Regions from separate parts of the Pseudarthrobacter sp. 05T312 genome, predicted to be linked through region 1. Evidence: riboswitches for the same ligand, from Rfam matches in the RefSeq annotation. Region 1 holds a riboswitch; the other holds the start of a gene.
The links. A riboswitch is a leader RNA that binds a small molecule or an ion and turns the genes downstream of it on or off. The one in region 1 is predicted to bind glycine.
Positions count from the first base shown of each region.

Region 1 (3,404 bases):
AGCAGGTTCTTGAGGAAGGCGTTCTGGATCCGCTTCCGGACGCTGCCGAACCCCGGGATAGAGGACCTGGACAGCACATTTCCCCAGACGTCGGCGGGCTTTGCTCCACCGGCCGCCTGTCCGCTCAGCGTTCCGAGGAGGGCGGTTCCTTCCTCGCCCAGCATGATGGCCATGACCATGGTGCCGGCCTTCTCCGGGTTGGTGAGGCGAATGCCGTGGAGCTCCGCCAGCGACGTCGCATAGAGGGCTGTCGCCTCCAGGAAGCCAACCGTCGCGGCCGCGGAAAGTCCCAGCGACGCGACGGTGCCCACACCCGGGACGACGGCGGTGGCGCCCACCAGGGCACCCCCGCCGGCCACCGCCCGCAGGTAGTCCCGCTCCGCGATGTCCGCCAGCTGTGCTGCGGTGGCCCGTGGATGCTTCTTCTGGAGCCGGCGGATATAGCCCACCACCAAGGGCCGCTGGACCTGCACTGCCTTCAGGAGCATATTGTGGACGCCGGGCTTGGGTTTGCCGTCGGCATCGAACATTGCGTTATGGGCGGTTTCCTGTGCGATTCGTACTGCGGGATTGCTGCGCCTGGCCATGGTCACCTTCATTCAAATCGACCTGCAGCGGGTGGGCTGCCGTGCTTATCCATCCTATGTGGACAAACACTAAGCATGCTGAACTTTGCGGGCGGCACATTGTTCTTCCCTGCCGCTTGTCCCTAGCTGCCGGCGCCCGCCAGGTTGTTGAACGTGTACAGGTGCACACCCTCCACAGCCCCGCCGCCCTCCAGCTCCGCCATGATCGCCTGCGGTGAGTAGAGGCCGTCCTTGAGCAGGCGGCGGCCGAGCGGGCCCCTGCGATTCAGGAATTTGAGGGACGGTCCCACACCGATTTTCAGTGCGGCGCGGATGAGCTGCGCCCGGGGAACGGCGCCGGGAACTCCGGCCCAGACAAGGAGCCTCACCCCTTCCCGGCGCAGCGTTTCGGCGTACCACTGGATGCGTTGGGCTGAGAAGCACAGCTGCGTCACCACGGACGAGGCCAGGTGCTGCTTTTCCAGCAGGGCATCAAGCATGTGCAGTTCGCTGTGGCCGGGATGGGCTTCCGGGTAGCCCGCCACGCCGGCCCGGATGGTGCCGCCGGACAGCTCGGCGAGGTCCGCCAGCAGCGGAAGGCTGCTGTCGTAGGGTCCGGCCGGTTCCCCAGCGTCACCGCCGACGGCGAACACTTCGGTAATGCCGGCATCGTGGCAGTTCCGGACCACACCGGCCAGCTGGCCACGGCTTTCGATACTCCGTGCGGCCAGATGCGGGACAACCTCGAAGCCGAGGTAGGCAAGCTCGATGGCTGTCCGGATGGTGGGGCCCACACCCTGGCGCGGCAGGCAGGTCACCGTCAGGGCCGTGCCGGCTGGTACGTGTGCCTGGACAAGGGCGGCAAGGTCCTCGGTGGGTCTGACCTGCATGCGGATTGGCAGCGCAGCCCCGGAACCGGAGGCCTGTCCTTCCACGGGAATCGGTGCTGCGGCTGATGCCATGAAGGATTGAATCGTCATGAGGAACTCCAGGTTTGGCCGGCCACGGGTGGCTCGGCATGGGGTACATGGGCCTGAGAGATTCCTGGGGAGGATTTGCTCCTACGGCGCCTGCCCGGTGATGGCCGGGAGAACTCTCCCGCCACAGCTCGAAAGGCTTATTGAAATGTGGTGCCACGGCTGCCGGCGCCTGCCCCTCCGATTGGAGGGAGTGCGGGCGCCGGCAGCGTGGACGGGCCTGCAGCTAGCGGAGGATGACCGTCCGGTTGCCGGAGAGGACTATCCGCCCCTCAGCGTGCCAGCGGACGGCATTCGTGAGCGCCTTGCATTCGGCGTCGCGGCCAACCGCAACCAGGTCCGAAGCGGAATACGTGTGGTCCACTTCGATGACCTGCTGCGAAATGATCGGCCCTTCGTCCAGTTCCGAGTTGATGTAATGGGCAGTGGCACCCACCGTCTTGACACCCCGTTCATAGGCCTGGTGGTACGGCTTTGCCCCCTTGAAGCTGGGCAGGAACGAATGGTGGATGTTGATGGCCTTGCCGCTAAGGCGCGTAGTGGCTTCATCGCTGAGCACCTGCATGTAGCGGGCCAGCACCACCAGTTCAACGGCGTACTGGTCCACCAGCTCCAGCAGGCGATCCTCGGCTTCCGCCTTGGTGTCCGGCGTGACCGGGATGTGGTGGAACGGAACACCGTGCCAGGCGGCCAGGGGTTCCAGGTCCGGGTGGTTGGACACCACGGCGGCAATCCGGACGGGCAACTCACCGCTGCGGGCGCGGAACAGGAGGTCGTTGAGGCAGTGGTCGTACTTGGACACCATCACCAGGATGGGCTGCTTGCGGCCGTGGCGTTCCAGGCGCCAATCCATCTGCCATTCCTGGGCCACCTGTTCAAAACCGGCCCGGAGGAGGTCGAGTTCCACCTCCACCTGTGAGGTGACGTGGACGCGCATGAAGAACCGGCCGCTTGCCCTGTCGCCAAACTGTTTGATGTCCACGATGTAGCATTCCTGCTCCAGCAGGTACGCCGCCACCGCCTGGACAATGCCAAGGGCATCCGGGCAATGGAACGTCAGCACGAATTCGTTGCCCGTTTCCGGCACCAGGGACTGGAGCTGCCCGGCCGCGGCCGTGCCGGCCTGCGACGTGCGGGCTTCCGTGCCGATCACCGCTTGACCCGCTCTTCCCCCGCTTCTGCGGCGGCACCCGGACGGACAGCCTTGCCGGATGCGGCGTCGGTGAAGTCCTGGTCAGCCTGCAGTTCAGCCTGGAACGTGGCAAAACGGGCCTGGTGTGCGGGCCGGCGGCGGAGGATGAACCACGCAGCGCCCAGCAGGATGAACCAGACCGGGGTGACCAGCAGGGCCACCAGGGTGTCCGGCTGGGTGGTGAGGGTCCAGATCACGAAGCCGAAGAAGGCGAAGACCACCCAGACCATGGCAACACCGCCGGGCATCTTGAACTTCGATGCTTCATGCAGGTGCGGCCGGCGGCGGCGGAAGGCGATGTAGCTGGCCAGGATGATCGACCAGACAAAGACAAAGCAGACGGCGGAGACGGTGGTCACCATGTCGAAGGCCTTGCCCACGTCCTGGCCCGCATACATGAGGACGACGCCGGACAGCAGCAGCACGCAGGAGAGGAACAGTGCGTTCTGGGGCACCTGCCGGCGGGACAGTTTGCCAAAGACGTCCGGAGCGTCGCCTTCCTGGGCAAGGCCAAAGACCATACGCGAGGTGGAGTAGATGCCGGAGTTGGCGGAGGACATTGCGGAGCTCAGCACCACGAGGTTGACCACGGTGGCCGCGGCACCCAGGCCCGCCAGGGAAAACATGGCGATGAACGGGCTGTGGCCTGCCCTGAACTCGGTCCAGGGG
Region 1 covers NZ_JBFTLY010000028.1:7,968-11,371, reverse strand. The annotation lists gene AC1DIP_RS21885 (hypothetical protein) at 1-587, opposite strand, end outside; gene AC1DIP_RS21880 (methylenetetrahydrofolate reductase) at 710-1,546, opposite strand; glycine riboswitch at 1,579-1,677, opposite strand; gene purU (formyltetrahydrofolate deformylase) at 1,770-2,696, opposite strand; gene cycA (D-serine/D-alanine/glycine transporter) at 2,693-3,404, opposite strand, start outside.

Region 2 (3,404 bases), on a different contig from region 1:
GTGCTCCACCAGCCATCCGCCCAGTATCGGCCCCAGGGCGGCGCCGCCGGAAAAGCCCGCGGCCCAGATGGCCACGGCCAGTCGCCGGCGGTTGGGCTCCGGGAAAATGTTGCGGATCAGCGACAACGTGGACGGCATCAGCATGGCGCCGAAGAACCCCAGCGCGGCCCGGCCGGCGATCAGCCACTCAGGCGTGGGCGCAAAGGCCGTGGCGGCGGACAGTCCGGCGAAGCCCAGGCTGCCGATGACCAGCAGGCGCCGCCGCCCGATCCGGTCGCCGAGGCTGCCCATCGACACCAACAGGCCGGCCAGGACCAGCGGATAGGCGTCAACGATCCACAGCAGTTGCACGCCGCCGGGTTCCAGGGCCTGGGAGATGGCGGGAAGTGCGAAGGTCAGTGCCGTGTTGTCCACCGCCACCAGCAGGACGGGAAACATCAGCAGGCCGAGCGCAAGCCAGTCGCGCCATGGGCGGCGTGTGGGGGTGCCGTCCCCGTGGACTGCTGTGGGGCTGATGGAGGTCGTCATTCCATAACTGTACCGTCTGGACGGTATAGTTTGAAACTGGCATATTCCCGATTCGGACCCGCCTGAGGGCATGATGGGAGGCATGCCCCGAAAGCCTGTCGCCCGTGATGCGGTCCTCGACGCCTTCGAGTCCCTGCTGATCGACGTGGGGGAGCGCGCCGCCACCCTTGACGCCGTGGCCCGCAAGGCCGGCGTGTCCAAGGGCGGCCTGCTCTACCACTTTCCCAACAAGGAAGCATTGATTGCCGTGCTGCTGGACCGGTTGGAGGGCCTGGCCCGGGCAGACGCCGACGCGATGGCTTCGGCCGATGAAGGGGCTGCGGCCTACTTCATCCGTTCTTCGGTGTGGGCAGACACTCCGCTGGACCGTGTCATCGTGGCGGCCACCCGCCTGGCGGAGGTGGCGCATGAAGAGACGCGGCGCCGGTTCGCCGCCATCCAGCGACGGTGGCTGGATGAGATTGCGGCGGATGTTGGACCCGGCCTGGCCAAGGCTGTCCTGTACATGGGGGACGGGCTGTACTTCAACGCCATGCTGTCCGTGGGGCCTGCCCCGGAGGCGGGCGCCGGTTCCGATGTGGAGGAGCTCCTGGCCGCCCTGGAGCGGCTCCGCAGGTAGCCCCGACCATTTGCCCGGAGGGGTTGGGGCGTAGGACAATGGAGAGTTGTGAGGGCTGTCATCGGCCGTCATGATCGCAACAAATGAATAGCCTTTGATCTGCGGCGGGAGAGTCCTGCCCGAAGCACAGGCAGGCGCCGTAGGAGCAAATCCTCCCCGGGAATCTCACAGGCCCCTGTACCGCCGCGGCGAGGCACCTCTGGAAAGCAGCAGGCAGCTTCCGTTCCCCTGTGAAGGGGCCGGCATGACTGTTGTGCTCACCGACGGTGCAAGCGGTTCCTGCCCAGGCAGGCAACGCGGAAACTCTCAGGTCCAATACAGAGCGGGGAGGGACCCGGATAGCTGTGGCGTACCCTGCGCCGCCTGAACAAAATGGAGTTCCTTCGTGTCGGTTACCCCAGCCCCCACCACTTTCGTCGACCGCCACATTGGTGCACGCCGCCAGGATGACATCGACACCATGCTCAAGGCCGTTGGCTACGGCACGGTCGACGCACTGGTCGATACCGCCGTCCCCAAGGTCATCCGCCAGGAAACCGCACTCCGCCTGCAGGACGCACTCAGTGAAGTTGAGGTGCTTGCAGAACTCCGCCGGCTCGCCGCCAAGAACAAAACGGCCGTGCAGCTGATCGGCCAGGGCTACTACGACACCGTCACGCCTGCAGTGATCCGCCGGAACGTGCTGGAAGCCCCGGCCTGGTACACCGCCTACACGCCGTACCAGCCCGAGATTTCCCAGGGCCGGCTCGAGGCGCTGCTGAACTTCCAGACCATGGTCCAGGACCTGGTGGGCCTGCCCATCGCCAACGCGTCCCTGCTCGATGAAGCCACCGCCGTGGCCGAGGCCGTGCTGCTGATGCGCCGCTCCAACAAGGCCAAGCCTGCAGCGGACGGCAAGACTGTCCTGGACATCGACGTGCTGCCGCAGACCATCGCCATCGTCAAGGGCCGCGCCGAGGCGCTCGGCTTCGAGGTTGAGGTCGCCGACCTGTCCAACGGCCTGCCCGACGGCGACATCAACGGGATCGTGCTCCAGCAGCCCGGCGCCTCCGGCCGGGTCTGGGACCAGTCCGCCACTATTGCGGCGGCGAAGGAACGCGGCGCGCTGGTCACCGTGGCCGCTGACCTGCTGGCCCTGACCCTGATCACCCCTCCGGGCGAGCAGGGCGCCGACATCGCCGTCGGCTCCACCCAGCGCTTCGGGGTCCCGTTGTTCTTCGGTGGCCCGCACGCCGCCTACATGGCTGTCCGCAAGGGCCTGGAGCGGTCGCTGCCCGGCCGCCTGGTGGGGGTGTCCAAGGACGACGCAGGGGTGCCCGCGTACCGCCTGGCGCTGCAGACCCGCGAGCAGCACATCCGCCGCGAAAAGGCCACATCCAACATCTGCACCGCGCAGGCCCTGCTGGCCATCGTCTCCTCGATGTACGCCGTCTACCACGGCCCCGACGGGCTGAAGGCGATCGCGGAAACGACGCACGGCCACGCCCGGGTGCTGGCGGCCTCGCTGGCAGCTGCCGGTGTGGAGGTGCTGCACACGAGCTTCTTCGACACCCTTACCGTCCGCGTCCCCGGACGCGCTGCCGCGCTTGTCGCCGATGCCGAAGCGCGCGGCATCAACCTGCGTTCCATCGACGCCGATACCGTGGGCATCTCGCTCGACGAAACCACGACGGCGGCCATCGTCGCCGACGTCGCGGACGTCTTTGGGGCCTCCGTTGCCGCGGCTGAAGGCTTCGGACTGGAGGCCGCCGTCGGACGTTCCTCCGACTACCTGCAGCACCCGGTGTTCAACACGCACCGGTCTGAAACCCAGCTGCTGCGCTACATCCGGAAGCTGTCGGACCGGGACCTGGCGCTGGACCGCACCATGATCCCGCTGGGCTCGTGCACCATGAAGCTGAATGCCACCGCCGAGATGGAAGCCATCTCCTGGCCGGAGTTCGCCTCCATCCACCCCTTCGCCCCGGACTCCCAGACCGAAGGCTGGCGTGAACTGATTGCCGACCTGGAGGCGGACCTGACCGCGATCACCGGGTACGACCAGGTGTCCATCCAGCCCAATGCCGGATCCCAGGGCGAGCTCGCCGGCCTGCTGGCCATCCGCGGCTACCACCACTCCCGCGGGGAAGAGCAGCGCAACGTCTGCCTCATTCCCGCCTCCGCCCACGGCACCAACGCCGCCTCGGCAGTCCTGGCCGGCATGAAGGTCGTCGTCGTCGCCACCGCAGCGGACGGCACCATCAACCACGATGACCTG
Region 2 covers NZ_JBFTLY010000026.1:29,985-33,388, forward strand. The annotation lists gene AC1DIP_RS21630 (MFS transporter) at 1-528, opposite strand, end outside; gene AC1DIP_RS21635 (TetR family transcriptional regulator) at 611-1,147, shown strand; glycine riboswitch at 1,243-1,340, shown strand; gene gcvP (aminomethyl-transferring glycine dehydrogenase) at 1,533-3,404, shown strand, end outside.
Region 2: linked by a shared signal. The riboswitch ahead of gcvP (aminomethyl-transferring glycine dehydrogenase) and the one ahead of AC1DIP_RS21880 (methylenetetrahydrofolate reductase) in region 1 are both predicted to bind glycine.